2 regions of the Brevibacterium sp. FAM 27836 genome follow, and region 2 is predicted to be linked to the other one. Evidence: predicted binding sites of a transcription regulator. Region 2 holds the regulator's gene; the other holds the start of a gene.
What was found. The regulator LexA, encoded in region 2, represses DNA repair genes until DNA is damaged. The targets are predictions, from matches to a motif close to TCGAACANNTGTTCGA.

Region 1 (15,153 bases), 350 kb from region 2:
ACTGCAGGGCCCTGATCATCGGGCCGAGCACTCGGGGGTAGCCAGGGTTGTTCTGTGCCCTGGCCGCCCACCAGGCTAAGCGGGAGATGCCTCGCGGACGGCGCGATTCAGCGGACGAAGCCACAACATCTCCTCTCTCGGGGTCAGACTTCGGCGTGAATCACCGGTGGGACGTCTGCTTCCCCGTTCTTCAAGCGTAGTTCACGCACGGCCTGCTCCTGCGCTTTGACCGCCGGTTCGTTCGACCGGAGCAGGGCGTAGAGCGGGCTCGCGACGAACAGCGTCGAAGCGGCTGCCACTATAGTACCGATGAACAGGGACAGCGAGATATCGACCAGCGTTCCGGCACCGAGGAGGAACACGCCAAGGAACAGGATCGATGCGATCGGCAGCACCGAGACCATCGAGGTGTTGATCGAACGCACCGTCGTCTGATTGACACCGAGGTTGACGAGTTCGGAGAACTTCAGGTTGCGTTTGTCCCCGAACCTGGCGGTGTTCTCGCGGATCTTGTCGAAGACCACGACCGTGTCATACAGCGAGAAGCTCAAGACGGTGAGGAAGCCGATGATCGCTTCGGGCGTGACTTCGAAGCCGGTGGCCGAGTAGATGCCCATCGTCACGATCATCACGGCGAAGAGACCGACGATGGCCGCGATCGACATCTTCCAGGTCCGGAAGTACAGGGCCATGACGATGAGCGCGATGCCCACGAAGATCACGAGCGCCCGGATCATCTTCGAGGTCACGTCCTTGCCCCATTCGGGGCCGACGAAGGTCGAGGTGACCTCCTCGGGCTTGATGTCGTAGCCGGCGACGAGGGCGTCGCGGACTTCCTGCATCTGCGCATCCGTGAGCTGGTTCGTCTCGATCTGCACCGCGGTGTCGGATGTCGGTGTCAGCCGCGGTTCGGATCCGGGAACGACGTCGCTGACGAGGCTTTCGCCCTTGCTCGCTGAAGTGTTCGTGACGTGGTCGACCTGGAACTGCGATCCGCCTTTGAAGGCGATGCCGAAGTTGAAGCCGAAGATGAGCGGCACGAGCAGAGAGAGGAGCACGAGGACCCCGGCGATGCCCAACCACAGCTTCGCCTTGCCGACGAACGGGATGGATGATTCGCCGCTGTGGAGCCGGTTGCCCCAGGCAAAGAACCGTTTCACTTGTCAGCCTCCTTGCCTTCGTCGGCCGCCGAGTCTTCGGCGGCCTCCTCTTCGGCTGCCCGACGGGCGGCCGCCTTCCGTTCGGCGATGGTTCCGCCGGCAGCGACCGCTCCGGTCTTGCGCTTCTTGCCGGCGGGCTTCTTCTCAGTCGTCCGCTCGGCCTTCGCGGCTGTCTTCGTCGTTTCGGACTCGACCGCCGCATCGCCGGCAGCCGAGTCGGCTTCCACCGCCTCGCTTCCACTGTCGAGACCGGCCTTGCGCATCCGGGCCTTCTCACGGCGCTTGGCCTCCGGGGATTTGTCCTTGTCGTCGACAGAGAGGTTGAGCGCACCGCGGTAGGCGGCGGGTTTGACTCCGAGCAGACGCGGATCCATACCGGACATCGGGTGTCCTTCACCGAAGAACTTCGTGCGTGAGAGCACCTGGAGCATCGGGTGGGTGAACAGGAAGACGATGAGCACGTCGATGATCACCGTCAGTCCCAGGGTGAACGCGAAGCCGCGCACCGAACCGACCGCGAGGATGTAGAGGATGACCGCGGCGAGCATGTTCACAGCCTTCGAGGCGTAGATCGTGCGTTTGGCACGATCCCAGCCGACTTCGACTGCCGAGAGCAGATTGCGCCCGCTGCGCAGTTCGTCTCGCACTCGTTCGAAGTAGACGATGAACGAGTCCGCCGCCATGCCGATGCCGATGATGATGCCGGCGACACCCGCCAATGAGAGGCGATAGCCGTATCTCCAGGAGGCCAGCAGCAGGAGCAGGTAGGTGAGCACGCCGGCGACGACGAGGCTCGACACCGTGACCAGGCCGAGCACACGGTACTGCAGGAGCGAGTAGATGACGACGAGGATGAGTCCGACGAGACCGGTGAGCAGACCGATCTTCAGGTAGTTCGATCCCAGAGTCGGAGAGATCTGGTCTTCGCTCTGGACCTGGAAGCTCAGCGGCAGCGAGCCGTTCTTCAGCTGGTTGGCCAGCGTCTGCGCCTCATCGAGGGTGAAGTTGCCGGAGATCTCGGCCTTGCCGTCAGTGATCACGGCGTTCGAGGTCGGCGCGGAGAGCACAAGACCATCGAGTTCGATGGCGAACTGGTTGTACGGCTGCTGTTTTCCGGTGATGTCCGAGGTGATCTGCTTGAAGATCTCGCGCCCGGTCGCGTCGAAGGAGAGGTTCACGGCGGGCTTGTTCGTCTGCACGCCGTTGGCTCCCGCTGCGTAGCCGAAGTTCGCATCCGCGAGGTGGTCACCGGAGAGTTCCACCGGACCGAGGATGTACTTGGCCTGACCGTCTTCGGAGCAGGAGACCACGGGTTTGTCCGCCGGCTCCTGTTCGCCGCCGGTGCGGTTCTTCGGATCCGAGCAGTCGAGCTCCGTGTATTCCTTGATGATGTCTTCGGACTGCCATTCGCTCGCATCCTTCTCAGGATCGAACAGCGGACGCGGAGTCGAATCGGTGACCTTCTTCGACTGATTCGACTCGCCGTCCTTCGCCGAAGTGCCGGCCGAACCGGAGGGTTCGGCGGCCTTCGACTTCGCGGCCGCCTCGGTGTCCGTCGACGAGACGCTTCCTGCCTTGGCGACTTCGCCGCCGCCTTCCGGAGCTTGGTCCTCGCCCTGAGCGTCGCCCTGGCCGTCCTTGCCGGTGAGGTCCTCGATGCGCTTGCGCTCTTCGTCGCTCAGCCCATCATCGCCGTCGGACTTCTCGCCCTTGTCGCCGCTCTGCTCCTGCTCCTTCTGGATCTGCTCCTGGGAGCGCGGGTCACCGACCAGCGCCACCCGGCGGAACACGAGCTGAGCCGACGACCGCACGAGGTTGCGTGTCTCTTCATCGGGGTTGCCCGGCAGGTTGACGATGATGTTGCGGTCGCCCTGCGTCGTGATCTCGGCTTCGGAGACCCCGGTCGAGTCCACGCGCTGGCGGATGATCGCCACGGCCTGGTCGAGCTGCTCCTTGCTGATGTCCGTGCCCTTGGACACCTGCGGTTCCAGAATGATCGACGTTCCGCCCTCGAGGTCGAGGGCGAGTTTCGGAGACGTCGTGGCGTTCGACCAGATGACACCGGCGGCGATGATGCCGGCAAGCACCAAGGTGATGATCGTCAGCCACAGGAAGCGCAAACCAGGACGTGGCTTTTCTTCGATATCGGACACGTTTCAGCTTTCGATTGGGAGCAGAGTGCGAGGACGAGTCAGTTGTTCTTGTCGGAGTCCGAATCGGAGGACTCGGCATCCGCCTCGGCGGCGTCTTCGGCCTCAGCCGAGTCCCCGGCATCGGAGTCGGAGGCCGCGGCCTCATCGTCCTCGGCGGCGACGGCATCGTCGTCAGGGGCATCCTGCTCGGCGCGCTTGCGTGCGTTCATAGCGTCGAGTTCGGCATCGGTGATCGCCGGCTTCTCGTCCTGGTCGTCGACATCGACATCCGTCTCAGCAGCGTCGGCGACGGGAGCGTCGACAGGGGCGGCGGCGGCAGCCTCGGGGTTCTCGATCTGGCCGATGGCCTGGCGGTGGACGCGCAGAACGGTGCCGGGACCCGATTCGATGGTCACCTGGTTGCTCTCCTCGTCGATCGACAGCACGGTGCCGAAGACGCCGAAGGTCGTCATCACGGTCGCTCCGGGCACCAGACCCGTCTTGATCTGCTCCGCACGCGCCTTCTGCTTACGTCGAGAATTGAATAGGAAAAAGATCAGCAGCGCGGCAAGCGCAAGAGGGATCAACAAATCCACAGATATCAGCCTTTCATATGAATGAACCAGTGAACCAGCTTAGTTCGTCCTCACTGTCCAAGGCGAACTCATTTGCGGGGTTCAGTACTCATAGTTTGCTGGGATCTGCATTTCCAGATGCTTCCAGGCTGCCGAGGTGGCCACACGTCCGCGTGGAGTGCGGCTGATGAGCCCTTCGCGCACGAGGTACGGCTCGGACACCGTTTCGACGGTATCGGCTTCCTCTCCGACGGAGACGGCCAGTGTTCCCAGCCCCACCGGTCCCCCGCCGAAGCGTTTGCACAGCACGTGGAGGACAGATCGATCGAGGCGGTCGAGTCCGAGCGTATCGACTTCGTAGACACGCAGCGCATTCACCGCGGCCTCCTCGTCGATGACGCCGCTGCCGCGCACCTGCGCCCAGTCGCGGACGCGACGCAGCAGCCGATTCGCAACGCGCGGGGTCCCACGGGAGCGGGTGGAGATCTCCTTCAGCCCGGCGAGATCCGCCTCGATGCCGAGCATCCGGGCCGAACGCTGCAGCACGGTGAGCAGATCGGCGCTGGAGTAGAAGTCGAGGAGTGCGGTGAAACCGAAACGGTCGCGCAGCGGCGCCGGCAGCAGACCGGAGCGGGTCGTGGCTCCGACGAGAGTGAACTGCGGGAGGTCGAGCGGGATGGCAGTGGCTCCGGGCCCCTTGCCCACGATGACGTCGACGCGGAAATCCTCCATCGCCACATAGAGCATCTCTTCAGCAGCGCGCGCCATCCGGTGGATCTCGTCGATGAAGAGCACTTCGCCCTCTTCGAGTGAGGACAGGATGGCCGCGAGGTCCCCGGCGTGCTGGACGGCCGGGCCGGAGGTCACACGCAGGCTCGCGTTCATCTCGTGGGCGATGATCATCGCCAGGGTGGTCTTGCCGAGCCCGGGTGGGCCGGAGAGCAGCACATGGTCGGGCGCCTTCTGCCGGGCCTTCGCCGCGTCGAGGACGAGTGAGAGCTGTTCGCGCACCTGGGGCTGACCGATGAAGTCGGCCAGGCCCTTCGGGCGCAGTGCCGCCTCGGCGTCGCGTTCGGCCGTCTCGGCCTGCCCGGAGACGAGACGGTCGCGTTCGGCGCCGGTCATCGACTGATCGCCGAATTCCATCTCATAGGAGTCGACGTCATCGCCGCCTGTTCCGGGTTCGAACGATCCGGTCATTTCTTCGCACCCAGCACCTTGAGCGCGGCCTTGAGGATGACAGAGGTCCCGGCCTCAGCACCGGTCTCCTCGACGACGTCGGCGACGACCTGCTCGGCCTGTGCTTCCTTCCACCCGAGTCCCACGAGGGCGTCGACGACCTGCTGGTTGCCGCCGCCGAAGGACAGGGTCGGTCCCGGGCTCGAGGCGGTGAGCTTCGGCAGCTTGTTCTCGAGTTCGAGGATGATCCGCGATGCGCCCTTCTTCCCGATGCCGGGAACCCGGGTGAGCGCGTTCGCATCCTGATTCGCGATCGCGGCGGCGAGCTCGTCGGGGCCCATAACGGACAGGATCGCCATGGCCAGGCGGGGGCCGATGCCGGAGATGGAGAGAAGGACGTCAAAGGTGTGGTTCTCGTCTTCGGTGGCGAAACCGTAGAGCGTCATCGAGTCTTCGCGCACCACGAGGCTGGTGACCAGTTCGATCTCCGCACCGTGTCGGGTGCTCGCCAGGGTGTCGGGGGTGACGTGGACCTTGCGGCCGACCCCGTAGGTGAGCACGACGAGGTGGTCAGCTGCGATCCGATGCACCGTACCGCTGAGGAAACTGATCACGGACTGCCTTTCAGGTGGGAACACGTGTACGAATCCAGGTTAGCAGTAACGCTGCTGACCGTTCGTCCCGGCACGCCAGAGACCCCGCGATGCCGCTGGTTCCGGCGACTATTTGGCCTTGCGCATGGCGTCTGCCCACTGCTGCTGGGCCTTCGTCAGCCCAGAGCCCTCCCGACCGCCGGCCTTGCGTTCGGTGAGGTCCTTGTTCTTGCCCGGAGTCGATTGCGCCGACAGCGCCCCGCGCCAGGAATGGCAGATGGCGATCGCCAGTGCATCCGCGGCGTCGGCGGGCTTCGGCGGGGAGTCGAGCCCGAGGATCCGCGTCACCATGGTGGTGACCTGCTTCTTATCGGCGCGACCGGATCCCGTGGTCGCGGCTTTGACTTCCGAGGGCGTGTGCATGGCCACGGGCAGGCCACGGCGGGCGGCCAGTCCCATCGTCAGCCCGGACACCTGCGCTGTGCCCATGATCGTCGAGACGTCGTTGCGGGCGAAGACCCGTTCGATGGCGACGACGTCCGGTCGGTAGGTGTCCAACCATTGGTCGAACGCCTCGGCGATGGATCCGAGGCGCAGGTCGACGGAGTCCGCGGACGGGGTCCGCAGCACGTCGACGGCGACCATCTTCACCTTCCGTGCGGGCAGGGTGTCGATGACACCGAGCCCGCAGCGGGTGAGTCCGGGATCAACGCCGAGGATGCGCATCAGGCGTCGAGTTCGGCGAGGGCCTCATCGCTGACATCGGCGTTCGAGTACACGTTCTGCACGTCGTCGCAGTCTTCGAGCGCATCGATGAGGGTGAAGACCTTCTGCGCGGTCTCGGCATCGAGACTGACTTCGAGCCCAGGCACGAAGGAGGCCTCGGCCGAGTCGTAGTCGATGCCGGCGTCGACGAGTGCCGTCCGCACAGCCACGAGGTCGGTGGCCTCGCAGATGATCTCGAACTTCTCGCCTTCGTCCTTGACCTCTTCGGCACCGGCGTCCATGGTCGCCAGGAGGATCGATTCTTCGTCGGTCTCCGCGGCGTTGACGATGATGACGCCCTTGCGGTTGAAGTTGTACGTCACCGAGCCCGGGTCGGCCATCGAACCGCCGTTGCGGGTCACGGCCACGCGGACCTCGGAGGTGGCACGGTTGCGGTTGTCGGTGAGGCATTCGATAAGGAGGGCGACTCCGCCATCGGCGTAGCCTTCGTACATGATCGTCTCGTAGTTGACGCCCGAGCCGTCGAGGCCGCCTCCGCGCTTGACCGCGCGGGTGATGTTGTCAGCGGGGACCGAGTTCTTCTTCGCTTTCTGGATGGCGTCGAAGAGCGTCGGGTTGCCGTCGGGGTCAGGTCCACCGTTGCGAGCCGCAACCTCGATGTTCTTGATCAGCTTGGCGAAGAGTTTGCCGCGCTTGGCATCGATGGCCGCTTTCTTGTGCTTAGTCGTTGCCCATTTGGAATGACCTGCCACTGGTGTTCCTTCCTGTAGTTACAGCCTCTCAAGTCTATACGCTCCTCGAGGCTCTCCGCTCTGCCCGGGCCCGTCCCCGCCGCTTCAACGGTGCGGGTGGCCCCGCATCAGTCGATGACCAACGGCACCTCGGGCACGGATCCGGTCGTCGCCAGATCGATGAGGCTGAGCAGATTCTTCGGATAGATCGTTTCGGTCGTCGCCATGAGTTCGTCACGGGTCCACCACCGGAATTCCAGCAGGCTGCGCTTCTCGATGTCCGTCCACACCGCATCTTCGAGCTCGATGTCCTCTGCCGTCCGGAACGCGAAGTAGGTCTCGAGCTGACGCAGTGACTTCTCGGTGAACTTGAAGACCTCGTCACGCGTGGCCAGGGGGCCGATGAGTTCGTGCGGCTCGCATTCGATGCCGGTCTCTTCGGCGAGTTCGCGAGCCGCCGTCTGTGCGGCCGATTCGCCGAGTTCGGAGCCGCCGCCACAAGTCATCCACCATTGGTGACTCGGGGTCAGCAGATCCTGGGCCCTGATCAGGAGAACCTCGTCGCGCTCATTGAGTAATACGACCCTTGAGGCTTTACGAGGTTTCATGGTTCTCCAGTGGTCGACGACGAGGGGACGCAGGTGTTTGCAGAATAATGATGCTGGGGGTTTTCGGCAAGAGCGCGACAGGGGTCGAGAGCACGATACCGGCACCGTGCCTTCCCGACCAACTCGACGGTCATGCCCGTCCGGCGGGGGCCGCCAGATGTCGGTCCCACCAGTCGAGCACGGCTTCGAAGCGCTGTCGACGATGGCGTGGCTGCCCGGCACGGGAGAGCTCGTGGTTCTCCCCGGGGAAGATGAGCATCTCCGTGTCGACTCCGGCTCGCTGCAGAGCCGCATAGTACTGCTGGGCCTGTTCGAGCGGGCACCGGAAGTCGAGTTCCGAATGCATCACCAGGGTCGGGGTTCCGACCTGGTCGGCGTGGGCCAGCGGCGATTGGGCGGCGATGGCCTCGCGGCTGCGGCTCGTGTACTCCTCGGTGAAGAAGCGTCCGAAGTCGGAGGTGCCGACGAAGCTGTCGGGATCGAGGTATCCGCGCTCGACGATGGCGGCGCGGAAGCGGTGGTCGGCGGCGATGGTCATGGCGGTGAGGTAGCCGCCGTAGGAGCCGCCTTGGATGCCGATCCGATTCCGGTCGAGGCTGGGTTCGGTCTCCAGGGCACAGTCGAGCACGGCGAGCACATCGGACATCGCCGGGGCCGCCATGTCGCCTTGCACCGCGGTGCCCCAGCTGCGGGTGCGGCCTCCCGAGCCGCGGGGGTTCGAGTACACGACCGCGTAGCCGGCCGAGGTGAGCACTTGGGTCTCGTCGAACCAGGAGTGTGTGTATTGGGCGAAGGGTCCGCCGTGGATGTTGAGGATGACGGGGAACGGTCCCTGTCCTTCCGGCGTGGCCAACCATCCGGTGATGGAGCCGCCCTCGCCGTCGACGCGCAGGACCTGCGGGGTCACGGAGTTCGCCGGTGCCGGGTGTTCCTTGACGATGACCGCGGCCGCGGCGGAGTCGAGTTCGATCCTGCCGAGCACAGCAGGTGAGTTCGGGGTCGCCCCGGTGAACACGAGAGTCGAATCCGCGATGTCGAAGCCGTTGACGACGGTCGTGTCATCACTGAGGAAGTCGAGTTCGTCGATGCCGATCTCCTCGGCGCCAAGGTCGATGCTCACGAGCCGGGACGCCCCATCGGTGTCGATGACGGCGATGGCCGCTCCCCCGCGGATCTGCGGGCGGATGGGGGCCAGTGCCACGGTCTCCGGGTCGGTCAGGCGCCGTGTGGTTCCGGTGCGCAGCTCGTGGACGTAGAGCCCGGGCATCTGTCCGACGAAGTCGAGTTCATCGCGGGTGAGATCATTTCCCATCAGCAGAACGGAGTCCTCGTCGAGCCAGATATGCATGCTCACGCTCATCCGCGGCAGCTGCAGCGGGGTCGGCTCCTCGCCCCCGAGCAGCCACACCGTCGAACGCAGATCCGGCTGGCCTTCGTCGGGGTGGAGTGCCGAGACCACGGACATCCGGGTTCCGGATGGGCAGAACTGCGGATCGTGGACATCGGTCACCGGTGCGTTCAGAAACGTTGAGAGCGGAACTTCCCCGGCTCCGCGGATTCCGACCGTGCCCGTTCCGGGTTCGGCGAGATCGACGAGGAAGGCGCGGGCGGGTCGGTCGTTCGTGTACCCGAGGCCGTTGCTCAGATAGGCCGCGGAGGTGATCCGGCGCGGGGCCTCCTCGGCGGCGGGGATGTCCTCGTCCTGACCGTAGCGGCCGGGCTCGGCGGCGCGGGCGATGTAGAGGGCACGGGACCCTGCATCGTCGAGGGCGAATTCGGACACGCCGAGGTGGCTGTCCGTGATCTGGTGCGCCGTCTCCAGGGTGGCGCCGACGTGGAGCTGCGGAGGCGACTTCTTCTCCGCGCTGAGGTATCCGGACCAATTCGGGCCGACCAGCGGGGACGAATCGTGCCAGGCATGCGTCAGCCGACGCGAGTCGTCTGCGGTCAGGGTGAACAGCTGGGACAGGTAGCTGTTCGATTCGAGGTCGGGTCTGCGGATCGTGATGACGGCTTCGTCGCCGCGCAGCACGGGTGAGGAGTATTCGGCCAGTGTGTCGAGGTCTTCGGGGTTCATCGGTTCCATTCTTCTGACAGCCGCGCCTGCACATCGGCGTGCACCTGCGGCAGGGCCTTCGTCTGCGCGATCACGGGCAGGAAGTTCGCATCTCCACCCCACCGCGGCACCACATGCTGGTGCAGGTGCGCGGCGATGCCGGCACCGGCGACGGGGCCCTGGTTCATTCCCAGGTTGAATCCGTGGGGGCCGGACACGGCGCGGATGACGCGCATCGCCTTCTGCGTGAACCGGGCGAGTTCGTTCGTCTCGTCGGCGGTGAGATCGGTGTAGTCGGCCACGTGCCGGTAGGGGCAGATGAGCAGGTGGCCGGGGTTGTACGGGTAGAGGTTGAGCACGGCGAACACCGTCTCGCCGCGGGCGACGATGAGCCCCTCGGCGTCGGTCTTCGACGGAGCCGAACAGAACGGACATTGGGACTCCCCCGCATCCTTCGGCTTGTCCTGACCGTCGATGTAGACCATCCGGTGCGGGGTCCACAGGCGCTGGAAGCCGTCGGGCTCACCGGGGAACCCGGCGGCGGCCTCGGGATAGGGAATCCCCTCACCGAGGCGGCCGCCGCTGTTGTCCTGCACGGTCGCGTCCTCGCGGCCTTCGCTCATACTTGGGCCTTGGTCTCGATCGCGTCGAGGATGCGGCGCACCGCCTCGGCGACGGGAACGCCGTTGTCCTGTTCACCGCTGCGGAACCGGAAGGACACGGCCGAAGCCTCGCGGTCCTCGCCGCCGGCGATGAGGGTGAAGGGCACCTTCGACTTCGAGGCATTGCGGATCTTCTTGCCGAAGCGGTCGTCGCTGTCGTCGATCTCGACTCGGACACCTGCCGCGCGCAGCTGCTCGGCCACCTCGACGAGGTAGTCGTTGAACTCCTCGGCCACGGGAATGCAGGTGACCTGGACGGGTGCCAGCCACACGGGGAAAGCGCCGGCGTAGTGCTCGGTGAGCACGCCGAGGAAGCGTTCGATGGACCCGAACTTCGCGGAGTGGATCATCACCGGCTGCTTGCGTGTGCCGTCGGCGGCGACGTACTCGAGGCCGAAGCGTTCGGGCTGGTTGAAGTCGAGCTGGACGGTCGACATCTGCCAGGTCCGCCCGATTGCGTCTCGGGCCTGCACGGAGATCTTCGGTCCGTAGAATGCGGCACCGCCGGGATCGGCGACGAGTTCGAGACCGGTCTCATCGGCGACCTCCTCGAGCACGCGGGTGGCTTCTGCCCACTGCTCGTCGGAGCCGATGAACTTCTCTGCCTTCTTCCCCTCTTCGTCACGGGTCGACAGCTCGAGGTAGAAGTCGTCGAGGCCGAAGTCACGCAGCAGGCTGAGCACGAAGTTGAGCAGGTGGCGGATCTCCTTCGCCGCGTCCTCCTGGGCGACGTAGGAGTGCGAGTCGTCCTGGGTCAGGGCACGCACACGGGTGAGACCGTGGATGACGCCGGAAGCTTCGTCGCGGTAGACGGTGCCGAACTCGAACAGCCGCAGCGGCAGATCACGGTAGGACCGACCGCGGGAGCGGTAGATGAGGTTGTGCATCGGGCAGTTCATCGCTTTGAGACGGTACGGGGTGCCGTCCTTGACGACGGCCCCGGAGTCGTCGCGGACCTCATCGACGGACATCGCCGGGAACATGTTCTCCCCGTAGTAGGGCAGGTGGCCCGAGGTGTAGTAGAGGGTCTCCTTCGAGATGTGCGGGGTGCCGACGTATTCGAAGCCTTCGGCGATGTGACGGGCGCGGACGTAGTCCTCCATCTCCCGCTTGATCACTCCGCCCTTGGGGTGGAAGACGGGCAGGCCGGAGCCGAGCTCCTCGGGGAAGGAGAACAGGTCCAGTTCGGCACCGAGTCTGCGGTGGTCGCGACGTTCGGCTTCGGCGATGCGATCTTGGTAGGCCTTGAGGTCGTCCTTCGTCGCCCAGGCGGTGCCGTAGACGCGCTGCAGGCTCGCGTTCGCCTGGTCGCCGCGCCAGTACGCGGCCGAGGACCGGGTGATGGCGAAGCCGTTGCCGATGAGTTTCGTGTTCGGCAGGTGGGGGCCGCGACACAGATCCTGCCACACCACTTCGCCCTTGCGGTCGACGTTCTCGTAGACGGTGAGCTCGGCGCCGCCGACCTCGACGGAGGAGCCGTCGTCAGAGCCCGAGCCCTTGTCGTTGATGAGTTCGAGCTTGTACGGCTCGTTGGCCATGCGCTGACGTGCTTCGTCTTCGGTGACGACGACGCGGTTGAAGGTCTGACCGGACTTCACGATCTGAGCGGCCTTCTTCTGGATGGCCTTGAGGTCCTCGGGGGTGAAGGGTTCGGCGACGTCGAAGTCGAAGTAGTAGCCGTCGGTGATGTAGGGGCCGATGCCGAGCTTGGTGCCGGGGAAGAGCTCCTGAACAGCCTGGGCGGTGACGTGCCCGGTCGAGTGCCGGAGGATATCGAGTCCTGCTTCGGAGTCGATGGTGATCGGAGCGATCCGATCACCTGGCTGCAGTTCGCGGCTGAGATCGGCGGGTTCGCCGTTCAGCCACATCGCGACGACTGTGCGGTCGGTGGAGAAGATCTCCGTTCCGGTCAGCCCCTCTTTCCAAGGAATGCTTTCGCCCGCGCAGTCGATGCTGTCTGCCACTGATTTCTCCGTTCGTCTGTGTTCGTCTGAGTCCGGCCGGGGTCGTCCGGATCGAGGACTTCTCGCCCTTAGATTCTAGTACCACTTCGGCGGTGACAGATCAGTCGGGCGGCAGTCGTGTGACCGCCGCCCAGACCGAGCCTGCCGCTGCCGGCGTCGCAGCGTCGAGATGCCGATCGGCCGCCTCGACGCCACGGGTTCACAGCATCACTGCTTGTAGAACTCGAAGTCCTTGCCCTTGCCGAGATCGTCGACGAGTTTGAGCTTGAGATGCATCCCATCGATTTCGGCCTTGGGAACACCGAAGGCGAGCTCATAGGTCGTTTCGCCGCCGGCAGGAACGGGATCGGTGAAGGCCAGCGAACCCTTGTAGTTCCCGCTGTCGAAGACGTCGTCGTATTCCTTGCTGCCTCCATCAGTGGCGGTCAGATTCGTCAGAGTCATCTTCACGTCAGAGCTCGAGTCGTTCTTCACGGTCATCGTCACGATGGCGATCTCACCATTCGTCGACTCGGCACCGGAGGCGTATTCTCCCGCGGTGCCCGAGCGGACATTGATCGCGGCGGTGACATCGGTGCCGATCTCGACCTCGCCGGCCTGAGCGGGCGCAGCGTCTTCGCCGTCGTTGTTCTCGGCGGGGTCCTGGCCGGCACCCTGGCTCGGATCGGCCGGGGCCGCGGACTGAGACTGGCTCGCCTGCTCTTCGCCCCACTTCGCCAGCGCACCGAGTCCGAGGATGGTGAAGATCACGACGGCGATCGAGATGAGGATCGACACTCCGCCGAGGACGATGCCGGTGATGTTGAAGCCCTTGTTGTTCGCCAGGCCCTTCTTGATCGCGGAGAGTCCGAGGAATCCGAACACGATCGCGGCGATGCCGAAGAGCGCGCCGCCGCCGAAGACGAAGGCGCCGAGAACGCCGACGATGCCGCCGATGAGTGCGAGGATGCCCCAGATGTTCTTCGAGGTGCCGCCGCCCGAGGGGTACTGCCCGTAAGCGGCGTTCGGGTTGGCCGGGATGAATTGATCGGACGACCCTTCGGCTCCCGGGTAGGCCGGCTGCTGTCCGTATTGATTGGCGTCGTACTGGTTCTGGCCGTACTGACTCTGGCCGTACTGATCCTGTCCGTACTGGCTGTCGCCGTACTGGTTCTGGCCGTACTGGTCGTTCGGCTGACCGTAGTTCGGCTGCTGTCCGTACTGGTTCTGGTCGTTCGGCTGACCGTAGTTCGGCTGCGAACCGTACTGCGGAGGCTGCTGTCCGTACCCCTGCGAACCGTCATTCCCGCCCTGGCCGTAGTTCGGCTGGGATCCGTACTGGGGAGGCTGCTGTCCCGCGTTCTGGTCGTTGCCGTAGCCGGGCGCGCTCGGCGGCTGGTTGTTCGGGTTCTGACCGTTGGGGTTCTGGCCGTTCGGGTTCTGGCCGTTCGGGTTGTTCCCGCCCGAACCGTCACCGGAACCGTAGGGGTTCTGAGGATTAGACATGAATGCTCCGAAGTCATCGTCGTTAGATACAAGGCCAAGCGTACTAGCAAACCCGCCTGCCACTGCATGATGTTCGCGTTCCAAACCTGCAACAGAGCCGGATGTTCACGAGTCTTCGGGGATGCACGAAGCCCCGGGCGGATCGCCCGGGGCTTCTTCTGTGCGCGATACTGGGATCGAACCAGTGACCTCTTCCGTGTCAGGGAAGCGCGCTACCGCTGCGCCAATCGCGCTCTATTCTTTTGTTGCACCGGAACCCGAGGGTCCCTGTGCGCGATACTGGGATCGAACCAGTGACCTCTTCCGTGTGAAGGAAGCGCGCTACCGCTGCGCCAATCGCGCTGGTCGGTCAGCATTGCTGCTGACCATCCGAGGTGGCGACGGGATTCGAACCCGTGTATACGGCTTTGCAGGCCGCTGCCTCGCCTCTCGGCCACGCCACCGCCAAGGCAGTGCCATGACGCCTCCGAGCGGATGACGGGACTCGAACCCGCGACCCTCACCTTGGCAAGGTGATGCTCTACCAACTGAGCCACATCCGCATTTCTCGCTGCGGGGTTTCCCTCGCAACGAGATACAACTCTATACGGAGGGGGCGGCATACGCAAAATCGGAATCGGGTGATCGTGATCACATGCGCAGATCCAGCATTCAGGCTGGCCAACTTATAGTGGTGGGGTGAACGACGAACGTCCCCGCGCCCGCCCCAAGGGCTGGTTGTCACGCCACCATCGCCAAGGCCCCCGACCGTGGCGGAAACTGCGTCTGGGTTTCCTCCGCTGGCGCAGGATGGTGTTGGCGAACCATCACACCGCCCGCATCTATCGCAGCATCGTCGGCGGACTCGGCACACTCATCGTGCTCATCGGCCTCGTCCTTGTGCCCCTGCCCGGTCCGGGATGGCTCATCGTCATCATCGGCCTGTTCGTCATCTCCAGCGAATTCCATTGGGCGCGGAGACTGCTCCACTTCGTGCGCGTGAATGTCGAGCGGTGGACGCGCTGGATCATGGCCCAGCGGCTGTGGGTGCGCTGGACCGTCGGCGCGGTCACCGCGGCCTTCGTCGGCTTCATCGTCTGGTGCACCCTGCGCCTCACCGGCCTGCCGGGGTGGGTGCCGGATCTCGCCGTGCTCGAACTGCTCGGTCTGCACTGAACGTCCGCCCCGCGCACCCGAACCCGCCACGCACGTCCGCACAGTTGGCCGACGCCGCTGACATGCCGAGGTCGCAGTCCCGCCGCCGTCCCTCACCCGCCGGTAGCTCTGACCCGACGGTGGCCGA
Region 2 (15,153 bases):
CTGCTGTCCGACGATGACAGCGAACTCGAGATGCATCCGGAAACCGTGGCCACACTGGCCGACCGGCGAGCCGGGCTCGGCGCCGACGGCATCATCCGCATCGTCCGGTCCGCCGCCAGCGGCATCCCCGGCGCAGCCGAGCAGGCCGCAGCCGGCGCCGAATGGTTCATGGACTACTACAACAACGACGGCAGCCTGTCCGAGATGTGCGGCAACGGTGTGCGTGTCTTCGCCCACGTGCTCGTGACCAGCGGTCGCGTTCCGGCCGATACCCGCGACATCCTCGTCGGCACCCGCGACGGAATCAAAACCGTGCGCACCACCCTCAACCCGGCACTCGGCGTCCAGACCGGCGACGACGTCGTCGGCACGGGAGCGTCGGGACCCGGCTCGGCCAGCGACGCCTGGTACACGATCGACATGGGCGACTGGTCACTCGACCCGTCGAGCTCGGTGCTCGTGACCACCGGCGGCGTCGAAGTCGCTCGACCCGGACTGCGCGTGTCCACCGGCAATCCGCATACGGTCGTCGCGCTGGCCGAACACTCCGAACTCTCTGCCGCCGATCTGCGTGACGCCCCGGTCCTCGACCCGGTGCCCGCGGACGGTTCGAACGTCGAATACATCGTCATGGAGCCCGCTCGCTCCGACGTTGCCGGAGGAGAGGGCGCACTGCGCATGCGGGTGTTCGAACGCGGAGTCGGCGAGACCCGCTCCTGCGGCACCGGCGCATGCGCCGCAGCGATCGCCGCCCACCACTGGGCGGGGGAGACCTCGCCGCTGCAGTGGCGCGTCGACGTGCCCGGCGGACAGCTGCGCATCGAGATCGACCCGAACCCCGAGGGCACGAGCGGACGTGTCAGCCTCGCGGGCCCCGCGACCCTCGTCGCCAGCGGCACCATCAGCTGAGGCGCGAGCGGACCGCACTTCGTACGCGCAGCCGAGCCCGACCTCGGCGAGGGAAGACCTCAGCCTCGGCGCGGAATGACGTGTCGAACCGAAGACTCAGCCGCGGTGGACGGTGAGGACGCGAAAGCCCTTCGACGAACCCGTGCGTTCGATCGTGAACCCGTCCCCGAGCATCTGCGCGATCCATTTCTGCAGGGAATCGGCCCCGAGGTTCTTCGACACGACGAGATCGGCCCGACCGCCCGGCGCCAGTCGCGGCAGCCAGGTCTCAAGCAGTTCGTGGAGGGCGGCCTTGCCGATGCGGATCGGGGGATTGGACCGGATGGCGGAGAACTGGAGGTCCGCGGGGATCTGCTCGGCGGTGACGGGAGCAATCGAATCGAGTCCGAGCCGGCGCGCGTTCGCCGCTGTCGTCTCCAGGGACCGGGAGTTCACGTCGAGTGCCCACACTCGCAGGGCCACCTCGGCGTCCTTGGCCTCCAATGCGGTGTGCAGGGCGATCGGCCCCCACCCGCAGCCGAGGTCGAGGACATCACCGGTCGGCGGTTCGGGCAGATGCCGCAGCAGCACGGCGGTGCCGAGATCGAGGCGAGTCGGTGAGAACGTGCCTGATACGGTTTCGACGGTGACCTCGCGGCCGGCCAATTCGAGGCGCAGTTCGCGGGTCTTGGCCTCACTGCTCGGAGATTCGGTGAAATAGTGCTCTGACACCACTTCAGTCTAGACGGCTGTGGGAGAATTGATGGACACCATCGTCGGTGCGATGCGCCACCGTCGGTGCGCAGCAGGACCACGCCCACACGATCAGTACCGTGCGGGCGGCAGAGAACAAAGGAATGAATGACGTCTGAAGACAAGGAGCGTCGCAACGCGATGCTCGACCGTGTGCTCTCCCGAGGCGCCCAGGCCCTGGACGATCACGACACCACCCGCGAGGACGACCAGTTCGACCTCGCCGAGCGTGCCGCACTCACCCGTGTGGCCGGACTCTCCACCGAACTCGAAGACATCACCGAGGTCGAATACCGCCAGGTCCGACTCGAACGCGTCGTGCTCGCCGGCATCTGGAACACCACTCAGGCCGAAGCCGAGAACTCGATCCGTGAGCTCGCGGCGCTGGCCGAAACCGCCGGTTCGGACGTCCTCGACGCGCTCATCCAACGCCGTGACAAACCGGACCCCGGCACCTACCTCGGCAAAGGCAAGGCGAACGAACTCGCCGAGATCGTCGCCTCCGTCGGCGCCGACACCGTGATCATCGACTCCGAGCTCGCCCCCAGCCAGCGTCGCGGCCTCGAGGACGTCATCAAGGTCAAGGTCGTCGACCGTGTCGCCCTCATCCTCGACATCTTCGCCCAGCATGCGAAATCCCGTGAAGGCAAGGCCCAGGTCGAACTCGCCCAACTCGAATACCTCCTGCCGCGCCTGCGCGGTTGGGGCGAGTCGCTGTCCCGGCAGGCCGGCGGTCGTGTCGCCGGCGGTGCCGGAATCGGCTCCCGCGGACCCGGTGAGACGAAGATCGAACTCGACCGCCGCCGCATCCGCACCCGCATGTCCAAACTGCGCCGTGAGATCGCCGCAATGGCCCCGTCACGGGAGACGAAGCGGAAGAACCGCGCCCGCCACCATGTGCCCTCGGCCGCGATCGTCGGATACACGAACGCGGGCAAGTCCTCCCTGCTCAACCGGCTCACCGATGCCGAGGTGATGGTGCAGAACGCGCTGTTCGCCACCCTCGACCCGACCGTCCGACAGGCGAAGACCGCCGACGGCATCGTCTTCACCTACACCGACACCGTCGGTTTCGTCCGCAACCTGCCCCACCAGCTCGTCGAAGCCTTCCGCTCGACGCTCGAGGAGGCCGCCGGTTCGGATCTGCTCCTCCACGTCGTCGACGCCTCCCACCCGGACCCGCACGGGCAGATCCACGCCGTGCGCGAAGTCCTCAAAGACGTCGAGACCGGGGACATCCCCGAACTCCTCGTGTTCAACAAGTCCGATCTCGCCGAGGAGGCCGTGATCACCGGTCTGCGCGCGGAATATCCGAAGGCGCAGTTCGTCTCGGCCGTGACGAGGGAAGGCATCGACGCCCTCGTCGAGGCCATCGAGAGTCGGCTTCCCGCCCCGGACATCGACATGACGCTGCTCGTCCCCTATGAACGCGGCGACCTCGTGTCGAAGATCTACGCCCTGGGCACCGTCGAACACGAATCCCACGGGTCCGAAGGCACGAGCCTGCAGGTGAAGGTGCCGGCCGAAATCGTCGACGAGCTGCGTGAGTTCCAGCGTCCGGACCTGGTCATCGACGAGTGAAGGCTGTCGACGACCTCCTCGAATCCGCCGTTGGGGCCATCGGCGGATCGCCCAGGCAGGGTCAGCAGGATATGGCTCAAGCGGTCGCCTCGGCGGTCGACAAAGGCATCCACCTGCTCGTGCAGGCCGGCACCGGCACGGGCAAGTCCCTGGCCTACCTCGTGCCGGCGGCCGAATACGTCAATCGCACCGGCGGGAAGGTCGTCGTATCGACAGCGACCCTGGCGCTGCAGACGCAGATCATCCACCGTGACCTGCCGCGTCTGTTCAAAGCCGTGAAGAAGGACCTCGACCCGCTGCCGAGGGCCGCTCTGCTCAAGGGCCGACGGAACTATGTATGCAAGCACAAGCTCTCCGGCGGGTACCCCGACGAAGGCGAAGGAATGCTCTTCGACCTCGGTGCTGACGCCGAGGCGGGACGCAAACCGGCCGAACGCTCCGGCCTGGGCGAGGAGATCCAGAGGATCCGCACCTGGGAGAAGACCACAGACACCGGTGACCGTGATGACCTCATGCCCGGTGTCAGCGACCGCGCCTGGTCGCAGGTGTCCGTCAACGCCTTCGACTGCCTCGGATCGAACTGCCCCCTGTTCACCGAATGCTTCGCTGAGATCGCCCGGAACAAGGCCGCCGAGGCGGACATCGTCGTGACCAACCATGCGCTGCTGGCCATCGACGCCTTCGGCGAATCGAACGTGCTGCCCGAACACGATGTCATCATCATCGACGAGGCCCACGAGCTCAAGGACCGGGTGACCAACGCCCTGTCCGGGCAGATCAACACGAGCATGCTCTCGGCCGCGACGAGTTCGGTGCGCAAACACACCACCGTCCAGGACGGGGTCGTCTCCCTTCTCGACTCCGCTGCGGCGGCACTCGAACGCGCACAGTCCTCGGTGCCCGAAGGACTCATCCTCCATATGAGCGAAGCCCTCGGGCTGGCATTGACGCAGATCCGCGACTCCGCCCGACAGATCATCAACGACATCGGAGGCAAGACCGAAGACGCCGATGCCGGCCGGCAGATGGCCAAGGCCCGGTGTCAGGAGATCTTCGAACTCGCCGAACGCTTCTGCGATCCGGGCAAGAACGACGTCATCTGGCTCTCGCGGTCGACATTCCGGGAGAAGGAGACGACGAACCTCGTCGTCGCACCCCTGAGTGTGGCCGGGACCATGCGCTCGGGCATCTTCGAAGAGTCCACCGTCGTGGCCACCTCGGCGACTCTGTCCTTGGGCGGGAACTTCGACGCGGTCGCCGCATCCTTGGGACTCTTCGGCCCCGACGCCCCGAAATGGGACAGCCTCGACGTCGGCTCGCCCTTCGACTACGGCAGACAGGGCATCCTCTACGTCGCCTCCCACCTGCCCAAACCCGGACGCAGCGGCCTGAGCGACGAAGCGCTCACCGAACTCGAAGAGCTCGTCAGAGCCTCGAACGGCGGGGCACTGGGACTGTTCTCCTCTCGGGCGGCGGCCAATGCCGCAGCCGAACACCTGCGGGAGAAATTCGATTTTCCGATCCTGCTCCAAGGAGATGACGGCCTGCCCGCACTCGTCTCCCAATTCACCGCCGATGACCAGACCTGCCTGTTCGGCACCATGTCACTCTGGCAGGGAGTCGACGTGCCGGGCCGGACGAACCGGCTGGTCATCATCGACCGGCTGCCGTTCCCGCGCCCCGACGACCCGCTCATGCAGGCCCGCGCGCGGGATGCCGATCAGCGGGGTGTCAACGGCTTCATGGCCGTCTCCGCCACACATGCCGCGCTGCGTCTGGCACAGGGAGCGGGTCGGCTCATCCGCTCGACCAAGGACAGGGGAGTGGTGGCCGTGCTCGATTCGCGGCTGCGTTCGGCCCGGTACTCCGGCTTCCTCGTCAACTCGATGCCGCGGATGTGGCCGACGACGAACGCTCAGCTCGTGCGCACGAGCCTGGCCCGCCTCGCCGAGTCCGAAACGGAATGACTAGGCACTGCGCCTCGACGACCGATCGCTCCGCCTGAATGGCAGAACGCCTGCGACCGATCCGGTCGCAGGCGTTCTGTGTTCGAGCGTTGAGTGCCGGGGCCGCCGGCAGTGTGCTCAGAGGCGGCGGATGACAGCGACGACGAGCCCCATGATCTGGGCGTAGGTGCCGTCGATCGGCTCATAGTTCTCGTTCTGCGGCATCAGCCACTGCTCACCCGCCTTGCGCTTGAGCGTCTTCACGGTCGCCTCGCCGTCGAGCAGCGCCGCAACGATCTGGCCGTTGTCCGCGGTGTGCTGCTTGCGCACGACCACCCAGTCGTCGTGGCAGATGGCGGCTTCGATCATCGAATCGCCGACGACCTTGAGCAGGAACATCTCACCGGAGCCGACGACCTGCGTCGGCAGCGAGAAGATGTCATCGACTTCCTGTTCGGCGAGGATCGGGCCACCGGCGGCGATCCGTCCGACGACCGGCACCTGCACGGTGTTGTTGGCAAGCTCTTCGAACTTCGCCCGCTCCGCCTCTTCCTCTTCGAACGGATTGACGACCTCGATGGCGCGCGGGCGCTTCGGATCGCGGCGGACATAACCGAGACGTTCGAGCTGGGAGAGCTGGTGGGCCACGCTCGAGAGCGAAGCGAGTCCGGCGGCCTTGCCGATCTCGCGCATGCTCGGCGGGTAGCCGTTGGTCACGACAGCGCGTTCGATGGTTTCGAGCACGAGACGCTGACGTGGGGTGAGGCGGAAGTCGTCTTCGCCGGTCGAACCCTCAGGGATCTGAATCTCGTCGTCATCGCTGCGAGCGGCAGCGATCTCACTGGCAACATCTTCGTTGCGAGGCCGGCCTCTGCCTCGTTTGTTCTGAACCATTGCTCGTTCCCCTTCGTTCTATTCCCTGCCGCTGGACGCCGTGATCTCCGCTTCGAAGATTCTCGTGTCAGTGCCGGCTGAGATGGTTCTGACAGATCAATCAACAACGCTGGTTCCCTCTCATTGTCGCATAGATGTTCGAGTTGGACTGGACATTTGTTCGATTGGCATGTTGAATAGAACAGACGTTCTACCGATTGCTGGTGGAATCGTACGAATGAAAGAGGTAATGCGATGTCTGCACAGAACACCGGGCTGCGCCTGACCACTCGTGGACGCCAGGCGGTTCGCCTTCTCCGGACCCTGCTCATTGCTCTCGTCGTCATCGGCGGAGCGCTCCTCCTCGCCACCCAGTCGTTCTCGGCCGCAGCGGTCGCCGAACCGGAATCCGAGAGCATCGGCATCGAAGCCGACGCGGTCGTCGTCGGTGAAGGCGAGTCGCTGTGGACCGTGGCCTCGAGCCTCGGACTTGATCGCGATACCCGCGATGTCGTGGCCGATATCGTCGACATCAACCATCTGACGACTCCGACCGTCCACCCTGGCCAGACCCTCGACGTCCCCGTCCGCTGAGGGCCGGCCGGGTGAGACCGGCAGCCGCGCAGCGTGGCAACGTGCGAGGTCGCCGGGGAGCTGCTTTCGGCCGCATCGGGCCGGAGCTCCGATGTCGGATCTCGAGGCTCGACCCGCCGCCGGAGCGGTGGGAGTCTCTCGGTAGACTGATCGCGTGGGAAACATCGAATCTTTGCCAGTGCGTGCCGACCTCGTCGGGCTCAAGCCCTACGGGGCTCCGCACCTCGACGTGCCGGTCCAGCTCAACGTCAATGAGAACGCCTATCCGCTCCCGGACGTCGTCGTCGACAGCATGCGTGCCGCCGTCAACAATCACTTCTCCGGGCTCAACCGCTACCCGGACCGGGAATTCACTGCGCTGCGCGAACACCTCGTCACCTATCTCAACGGTGTCAACGAACGCGCAGGAGACACAGTCGCACTCGAACCCGGCATGATCTGGGCAGCCAACGGTTCGAACGAAGTCCTCAGCCACATCGTCCAGGCCTTCGGCGGCCCGGGCCGCACCGTCCTCGGCTTCACCCCGTCCTACTCCATGCATCCGCTCATCACGACCGGGACCGGAGCCGAATGGAGGCACGTCGACCGCAGGGACGACTTCACCCTCGACGCTGAGACCGTCGCCGCCGAGGTCGCACGGGTCGACCCCGATATCGTCTTCCTCTGCACCCCGAACAACCCGACAGGCACCTCGATCGGCCTCGACGTCATCGACGCCGCCTACGAGAACTGTTCGGGCATCGTCATCGTCGATGAGGCCTACGCGGAATTCTCCCGCCCGGCCGCATCCTCGGCGATGACCCTGCTCGACGGCCGTCCGCGCCTCGTCGTGTCCCGCACCATGAGCAAGGCCTTCGCCTGTGCCGGGCTGCGCTTGGGCTATGCCATCGCCGCCCCCGAACTCATCGACACCCTCCGCCTTGTCCGTCTGCCCTACCACCTGTCCGAGGTCACACAGGTCCTTGCCTGCACCGCCCTCGAACACGCCGACGTGCTGCTCGGCAACGTCGACCGGCTCATCGACTCCCGCAACCGCATGTCGGAGCATCTCGCTGAAGTCGGCTTCACCGTCCACGACAGCGATTCGAACTTCGTGCTCTTCGGCAACATCTCCTCACCGGCACGACTGTGGCAGGAGCTGCTCGACCGCGGCGTGCTCATCCGCGACATCGGCATCGCCGGCCACGCCCGCGTCAACGCCGGCACCGAGGATGAGACCGACGCGTTCCTTCGCGCCATCGATGAGATCCTCGCCGAGTCCCCGGACATCCTCGCCGAACGACCGACGTCTCCGCCCAGCTCAACGGCTCCCAGCGCGGCTCCCTCCGGCTCAGCTCCGTCATCCTCCGCCCCGACGAAAGGCACACCATGAGGCAGGCCCAGAACTCACGCACCACCTCCGAGTCCACGGTGTCCGTGTCCGTCGACCTCGACGGCACCGGCACCTCGAACATCTCGACCAGCGTGCCGTTCTTCGACCATATGCTCACCGCCCTGGCGAAGCACTCGATGATCGACCTCGACGTGACTGCCACCGGCGACACCCATATCGATGTCCACCACACCGTCGAAGACACGTCGATCGTGCTCGGCCAGACTCTGCGTGAAGCCCTCGGCGACAAGATCGGCATCCGTCGCTACGGCTTCGCCGCGGTTCCACTCGACGAAGCCCTGGCCCAGTGTGTCGTCGACGTCTCCGGTCGCCCCTACTTCGTCCACGCAGGCGAACCCGACGGTCAGCAGTACCACCTCATCGGCGGTCACTTCACCGGTTCGATGACCTCCCACTCGCTCGAATCCATCGCCTTCCACGGCGGACTGACCGTCCACCTCGACCTCGTGCGCGGTCGCGATCCGCACCACATCGTCGAAGCCCAGTTCAAGGCCTTCGCCCGTGCCCTGCGCGAAGCCGTGGAAGAAGACCCCCGCAGCAATTCCGTTCCCAGCACCAAGGGAGTCCTGTGAGCACGACCGTTCTCGTGACCCCCTTCGGGGTCGCCCAGCAGCTGGCCGCAGCCTGCGTGCTGTCGAACATCCACGGCACCATCGTTCCGATCGGGGAGTTCACCGGAATCGTCCTCGCCGACACCGATGTGCAGGCCGGCAACGAGGCGGCTGCCGCGATCTCGAAGCTCGCGGGCAAACATGAGGTCCTCCTCCTCGTCCGCAGTGAAGAGCAGATCGATGCCGGACATTACCGTCACGGCAACCGCGAATCCGATGTTCCCGCCGGGCTGGCTCTGAAGAACCTGCCCGATGTGCTCGAAGGTCTCCTGCTCGAAACCGTCGCCGCCGAAGACGTCGACGGCAATATCCCGACGAGTTCGATGACGAAGCTGCAGGCCAGCGCCGCCACCATGACGCCGGGACGTGCCGCGGTGGCCCGCACCGCGCTGCTGTGGATCGTCGCCGCGGTCCTCGCCGGTCTCGTCGCTGCCTTCGGCGTCGCATTGGGCCTCGGCGGCAACACCGTCGCCTGGGTCGTCGCCGTCTTCGGTGCCATCGTCCTCGGATTCTCCCTGTGGCGGATCTGGTCGGTGCTGAGCAAGGGCGCAAAGCGATGACGACGGTCGCGGTCCTCGACTACGGCGCCGGAAACGTCCGCTCCGCTGTGCGCGCGGCCGCTGCCGCCGGCGCCGAGGTGACACTGACGGCCGACCACGACGTCATCAACGACTCCGATGGTCTCCTCGTCCCCGGCGTCGGTGCCTTCTCCGCCGTCATGACGGGACTGCAGAACGTCGGGGGAGGCGAACTCATCCGGACCCGCCATGCACAGGGCCGTCCGCTGCTGGGCATCTGCGTGGGCCTGCAGGTGTTCTTCGCCCGAGGCGAGGAACACGGCGTGCAGACCGACGGCATCGGCCTGTGGCCGGGAGCCGTCACCGGCCTCAAGGCCCCGGTCGTTCCTCACATGGGCTGGTCGCAGGTCTCCGCGCCGGAGGACTCGCAGATGTTCGCCGGCATCCGCGAGGAGCGCTTCTACTTCGTCCACTCCTATGCCGCGACCCAGCCGCCTCCCGACACCAAGGTGACCACGGCCCGACACGGCAGCGACTTCATCGCCGCCGTCGAAGACGACACCACCTGGGCGGCCCAATTCCATCCGGAGAAATCCGCCGAAGCGGGAGCGCAGCTGCTGCGCAACTGGATCGGCACGTTCTCGTAGAGCCCCGCTCAGTTCCTGACCGAGCGCACCGACTAGCATTGCCCGAAACCCCTGGCACCCTTCGCAGAAAGGTCACAATGACAGAGACCCCGAACAAGCTCGTCCTCCTTCCCGCAGTCGACGTCGCCGACGGCAAAGCCGTCCGGCTCGTCCAGGGTGAAGCCGGCACCGAAACCGACTACGGTTCACCCATCGACGCGGCTCAGGACTTCGAGAGCAGGGGAGCCGAGTGGATCCACCTCGTCGACCTCGATGCCGCCTTCGGCCGCGGTTCGAACTCGGACCTGCTCAACCAGGTCGTCAAGGCCGTGGGGATCAAGGTCGAACTCTCCGGCGGAATCCGCGACACCGAAAGCCTCGAGCGCGCACTCGACACCGGCGCCGAACGCGTGAACATCGGCACCGCGGCACTGGAGAACCCGGAGTGGACGGCTGAGATGATCTCCCGCTTCGGCGACCAGGTCGCCATCGGACTCGACGTCCGCGGCACGACGCTGGCCGCCCGCGGCTGGACGCAGGACGGCGGAGACCTCTACGAAGTTCTGGAGACCCTCGAAGCGGCCGGCTGCTCTCGCTACGTCGTCACCGATGTCCGCAAGGACGGCACCCTGCAGGGCCCCAACGTCGAACTGCTCAAGTCCCTGGCCGAGAAGACCGAGACCCCGATCGTCGCCTCCGGCGGTGTCTCCAGCCTCGACGATCTGCGTGCCCTGCGTGAGCTCGTGCCCTTCGGCGTCGACTCGGCGATCGTGGGAAAGGCACTCTACGCCGGCAAGTTCACTCTGGAAGAGGCCCTCGACGTCGCAGGACGGTGAGCCGGTGAGCACACACTCGCACGGTCCAGAGGACTCCCATCAGCCCACGGACTCGGCCGGACAGGCCTGGGCCGGGCGGGAGCTCAAACCCAACCCGTTCTCCGGGGACTCCGGACTGGCCGACACCGCACTGCTGGAAGCGTTGAACCAGGTCGCACAAACGCCCCTGGAACCCGCCGCACACCAGCAGGTCGTCACGGCACTGTCCGGGGCCCGGCTCTACGCCCCGATCGTGCCGATGGTCGTCGACCAGGAGGTCGGAGAGAACGGGCTCATGGCCGACAACTCTTCGGAGATGGCGATGGTCCGTCTTCAGGCCGAGGACGGACGCGAGTGCACGCCCGGCTTCTCCGGCATTCCGCCGCTGACCGCCTGGCACCCGGATGCGCGTCCCGTGCCGATCGAATCCGAACGGCTCGTGCTCGGTGCGATCGAGGCCGAATCCCAGCTCGTCGTCCTCGACCCGGGAGCCGAGCCCTCGTTCCTGCTGCGCCGGCCGTCCATGTTCGCCTTCGTCCAGTCCCAGCCCTGGACCCCGTCCTGGGCCGACGCCGAGGTGGCCCGGCGTCTGCGTGCCATCGCCGAGTCGTTTCCGTGGCTGGCTCGGCTGGGCGTCAGCCCCGGCAGCAACTCCGTCCACTTCGCAGGACCGGAGCTCGGCATCACCCTCGGCGTCGAATCCGAGGTGCCGCAGGAAGAGGTGCGCCGGTTCCAGGAGACCGTCGCCGCCGATGAGGAGCTCGTCGCGAAGATCGACTCCCTCGCCATCCGCATCATCGAAGCCTGAGACTCACCGAACCCCGGCATCGACGAGACCCCGACGGACACCGGATCATGCGGTGCCGCCTCGGCGGATTCGGACATGACGGGATCGGAAATGACGGAATCGGGTGTGCCACAACGGCAAGACACCTATGCTTACAGCCATGAGTGGAATCCGTGATCTCAATCACCCGACCGCACCGGACGAGAGCTACCTCGACCAGATGGCCCACCAGACCCGGATTCGGGCCGAAGCGGCCGCCGACTGGGACTCGGACTTCGCCGGTGCCCCGGAGACGAGCCGCACCGGAATCGCCGCAGGCCTCGAGGCCGCACAGAGCGAGCTGAAGGACCTGCTCCACACGATCCATACGCTGGCCGAGACCGCCTTCGTCGAATTCGAATCCGTCGCCGCAATCGCCTCGGTACTGGACAAGCACGGCATCGACGTCGAGACGGGACTGTACGGGGTCGAGACGACGCTGCGGGCCACGACCGGTTCCGGGCAGGGTCGGACCATTGCGATCCTCGCCGAATACGACGCCCTGCCCGAGATCGGACACGCCTGCGGACACAACATCATCGCCACCGCGGGAGTCGGCGCCTTCCTCGCACTCCACGCACTGTATGAGAAGGATCCCGAGGCTGTGCCGGGCACCGTCGTGCTGCTGGGCACCCCGGCAGAAGAGGGGCACTCGGGCAAGGAGGTCATGGCCCGGGCCGGTGCCTTCGACGGTCTCGATGCGGCGATCATGGTCCACGGCTACGGTTACGACTGCGCCGACCAGGTGTGGTTGGGACGGCGACTGCTCACCGTCACCTACTCCGGCATCGCAGCCCACGCCTCGGCGCAGCCGTTCATGGGCCGCAACGCCCTCGACGCGGCGAACCTCTTCTACCAGGGACTCGGCCTGCTGCGGCAGCAGATGCCCCCGATCTCGCGCCTGCACGCCGTGATCACCGACGGCGGCACCCGACCGTCGATCATCACCGAGGCCGCCACGGTCCAGTGCTACGTCCGGTCGAAGTTCCCAGAAACGCTCAAGGAGCTCTCGGACCGGGTCGAAGACGCCGCGCAGGGTGCTGCACTGATGACCGGCACCGGAGTCGACGTCGCCTGGGACGAACACCCGCCGTCGCTGCCCGTGCGCGCGAACTCGGCGCTGACCCGACGTTGGGCAGAGCACGAACAGGCCCGCGGGCGGTCTCCGCTTCCCCGCGGTGTCCTCGACGAGTCGATCGCCGCATCCACAGACTTCGGCAACGTCTCCTACCGGATCCCCGGCATTCACCCGCTCATCAAGACCGCCGACGCCGAGGTGGCCCTGCACACCCGTGAATTCGCCGAAGCCGCGAAGACCCCGGCCGCAGAGTCAGCAGCGAGCGACGCGGCCTATGGACTGGCGTGTACGGCCCTGGACTTCCTCGTCGACGATGCCCTGGCCGCCGAAGTCGCCGAAGAGTTCGCTCGAGACGGGGGAGCCATCGACGTCGAGAACTACTTCGCCTGATCGCCTGAGGACTCTGACCACCGCAAGAAAGAGAGCATCCATGTCAACGACGACACAGGGCAAGGTCGGCATCGGGCAGCGACTGCTGGACTGGGTCGAGAACGTCGGCAACAAGCTGCCGGAGCCCTTCACCCTCTTCCTCGGTCTGTTCATCATCACCGGGCTGGTCTCGACGGCGATGGCGATGGCCGGGGTCTCGGTCACCATCCCCGGCGATGACGAGACCATCGCGATCAAAGGACTGTTCACCGGTGAGGGACTGTCGTGGCTGACGACGACGATGGGGGAGAACTACCTCGGATTCCCGCCGCTGGCCACCGTGCTGCCGATCCTCTTGGCCGTCGGTGTCGCTGAGAAGTCGGGAATGCTCGCCGCGGCCGTGCGCATCGCCTTCGGCAGGAGTCCACGCTGGCTGCTGCCCTACGCCGTCGGGTTCGTCGGAGTCACCGGGTCGATCATGTCCGACTCTGCGTTCATCATCATCCCGCCCTTGGCCGCGCTCGTGTTCAAAGCCGCCGGTCGCCACCCGATGGCCGGGCTCATCGGCGGATTCGCCGCCACCGGTGCCGGATATTCGACGTCGATCGTGCCGACGAGCCTCGATGCGCTGTTCGCCGGCATCACCACCTCGGTGATGGACACCCTGCCGAACACCGACTTCACGGCCGTCAACCCCGTGTCGAACTACTACTTCAACATCGCGTCGTCGATCGTGCTGGCCATCGTCGCCGGATTCATCATCGACCGTCTCATCGAACCGAACATGATCCGCCGAGGCGTCCCCCGCGAATACGCGAATGCAGGAGCTCAGGGGCTGGCGAAAGAGTATCGAGCGGACAACCCGTACGGCGAATCCGGGAGCGCAGGCGGTGGCGAAGCCGAGGACGAAGAGTCCGAGATCAGGGCCGAACTCGAACCGCAGGAGAAGCGGGGTCTGATCTGGGCTGTTCTCGCAGCGCTGCTGCTGACCGCGCTGATCCTGTTCTCCGTGCTCATCCCGAACTCGCCGTGGCGCAACGAGGACGGCGGATTCCTGCCGGAGTCACCGCTGCTGTCATCGATCGTGTTCATCGTCTTCGCCTACTTCATGCTCATGGGAGTCGTCTACGGATTCGCCGTGCGCACCGTGCGGTCGATGAACGATCTGGTGAGGATGATGAGTCAGTCGATTATCGACATGATGTCATTCCTCATCCTTGCGTTCATCCTCGGCCAGTTCATCGCTCTGTTCAATTGGACGGGCATCGGTTCGTGGATCGCTGTGGCCGGTGCCTCGGGGCTCGAGGCGATCGGGCTGACAGGGTTTGCCGCGGTCATCGGCTTCATGCTCCTGGCCAGCGTGCTCAACCTGTTCATCATCTCCGGCTCATCCATGTGGACTCTCATGGCCGCGGTGTTCGTGCCCCTGTTCACCCTGCTCGGATACGAACCCGCGTTCATCCAGGCCGGCTTCCGCGTCGGAGATTCAGCCACTCAGGTCATCACCCCGCTCAACCCGTACATGATCGTCCTCCTCGGCCTCGTCCGCCGCTACGAGCCGAGCGCGGGGCTGGGCACCGTGATCTCGCGAATGTTCCCATTCGTCATCCCGTTCTGGCTCGCGTGGGCTGCGCTGTTGGCCATCTGGTACTTCTTCGACCTGCCGCTGGGACCGGGCAATGGGATCTTCCTCAACTAGGGCGCACCGGGTAGTGCTCACAGCATCTGCCGCACGCCGTCGCGCCAATCGGTGATCGGGACCGCGTCGGCCAAGGTGCCCGGTTCGATGACGCAGGGTTCGTACCAGATGGGGGCCAGCTGGTTGAGCTCATAGAAGGAGCGTTCGAACGCACCGACGGCCCTGGTCACCCAGCGCGGCACCGGGACCGGACGCTTGTGCTTCTGCCCCAGAACGTCCGCGGTGAAATCAGCGATCTCAGTGAGAGTCGGATTCGAGGCCGGTGCGATGCGCAGCTGATGCGTCCCCGCGGGGACGGTCGTCAGATCCTCTGCCGCCTGGATCATTGCGGCCGCGTGATCGGCGATGACGGTGATTCCATGAGGGACATCTGTCCGTGCCGGGACCAGGGCGCGGCGCCCCTTGGAGATCGGCTCGGTGATGCACATCCGCACGACCGATGACCACTTCTCTGCGGTTCTGCCGAGCAGATCCCCGGCGATGACACTGGCAGACGTCGCAGAATGAGCGGAGCGAGCCTCGAGGAGCCGCTGCCGGATTCGGCCTTTGTCTTCGACAGGAGCGAAGGGTGAGGTCTCGGTGA

Region 1: ruvA (Holliday junction branch migration protein RuvA) is a predicted target of LexA. The motif match lies at 5,677-5,692, and genes of this name have one in related genera.

The regions. Positions count from the first base shown of each region.
Region 1 covers NZ_CP195711.1:3,757,586-3,772,738, reverse strand. The annotation lists gene ACSE4D_RS16830 (RelA/SpoT family protein) at 1-124, opposite strand, end outside; gene secF (protein translocase subunit SecF) at 144-1,160, opposite strand; gene secD (protein translocase subunit SecD) at 1,157-3,313, opposite strand; gene ACSE4D_RS16815 (preprotein translocase subunit YajC) at 3,352-3,888, opposite strand; gene ruvB (Holliday junction branch migration DNA helicase RuvB) at 3,970-5,067, opposite strand; gene ruvA (Holliday junction branch migration protein RuvA) at 5,064-5,660, opposite strand; gene ruvC (crossover junction endodeoxyribonuclease RuvC) at 5,769-6,365, opposite strand; gene ACSE4D_RS16795 (YebC/PmpR family DNA-binding transcriptional regulator) at 6,365-7,117, opposite strand; gene ACSE4D_RS16790 (NUDIX hydrolase) at 7,225-7,704, opposite strand; gene ACSE4D_RS16785 (alpha/beta hydrolase family protein) at 7,835-9,781, opposite strand; gene ACSE4D_RS16780 (HIT family protein) at 9,778-10,383, opposite strand; gene thrS (threonine--tRNA ligase) at 10,380-12,386, opposite strand; gene ACSE4D_RS16770 (DUF4352 domain-containing protein) at 12,594-13,871, opposite strand; tRNA gene ACSE4D_RS16765 (tRNA-Val) at 14,033-14,104, opposite strand; tRNA gene ACSE4D_RS16760 (tRNA-Val) at 14,142-14,213, opposite strand; tRNA gene ACSE4D_RS16755 (tRNA-Cys) at 14,244-14,314, opposite strand; tRNA gene ACSE4D_RS16750 (tRNA-Gly) at 14,341-14,413, opposite strand; gene ACSE4D_RS16745 (PGPGW domain-containing protein) at 14,550-15,026, shown strand.
Region 2 covers NZ_CP195711.1:3,407,007-3,422,159, forward strand. The annotation lists gene dapF (diaminopimelate epimerase) at 1-909, shown strand, start outside; gene ACSE4D_RS15285 (class I SAM-dependent methyltransferase) at 1,006-1,620, opposite strand; gene hflX (GTPase HflX) at 1,750-3,222, shown strand; gene ACSE4D_RS15295 (ATP-dependent DNA helicase) at 3,219-5,189, shown strand; gene lexA (transcriptional repressor LexA) at 5,307-6,062, opposite strand; gene ACSE4D_RS15305 (LysM peptidoglycan-binding domain-containing protein) at 6,297-6,635, shown strand; gene ACSE4D_RS15310 (histidinol-phosphate transaminase) at 6,790-8,007, shown strand; gene hisB (imidazoleglycerol-phosphate dehydratase HisB) at 8,004-8,600, shown strand; gene ACSE4D_RS15320 (hypothetical protein) at 8,597-9,199, shown strand; gene hisH (imidazole glycerol phosphate synthase subunit HisH) at 9,196-9,804, shown strand; gene priA (bifunctional 1-(5-phosphoribosyl)-5-((5-phosphoribosylamino)methylideneamino)imidazole-4-carboxamide isomerase/phosphoribosylanthranilate isomerase PriA) at 9,882-10,619, shown strand; gene ACSE4D_RS15335 (SseB family protein) at 10,624-11,406, shown strand; gene ACSE4D_RS15340 (M20 family metallopeptidase) at 11,546-12,892, shown strand; gene ACSE4D_RS15345 (AbgT family transporter) at 12,933-14,570, shown strand; gene ACSE4D_RS15350 (NAD(P)H-binding protein) at 14,588-15,153, opposite strand, start outside.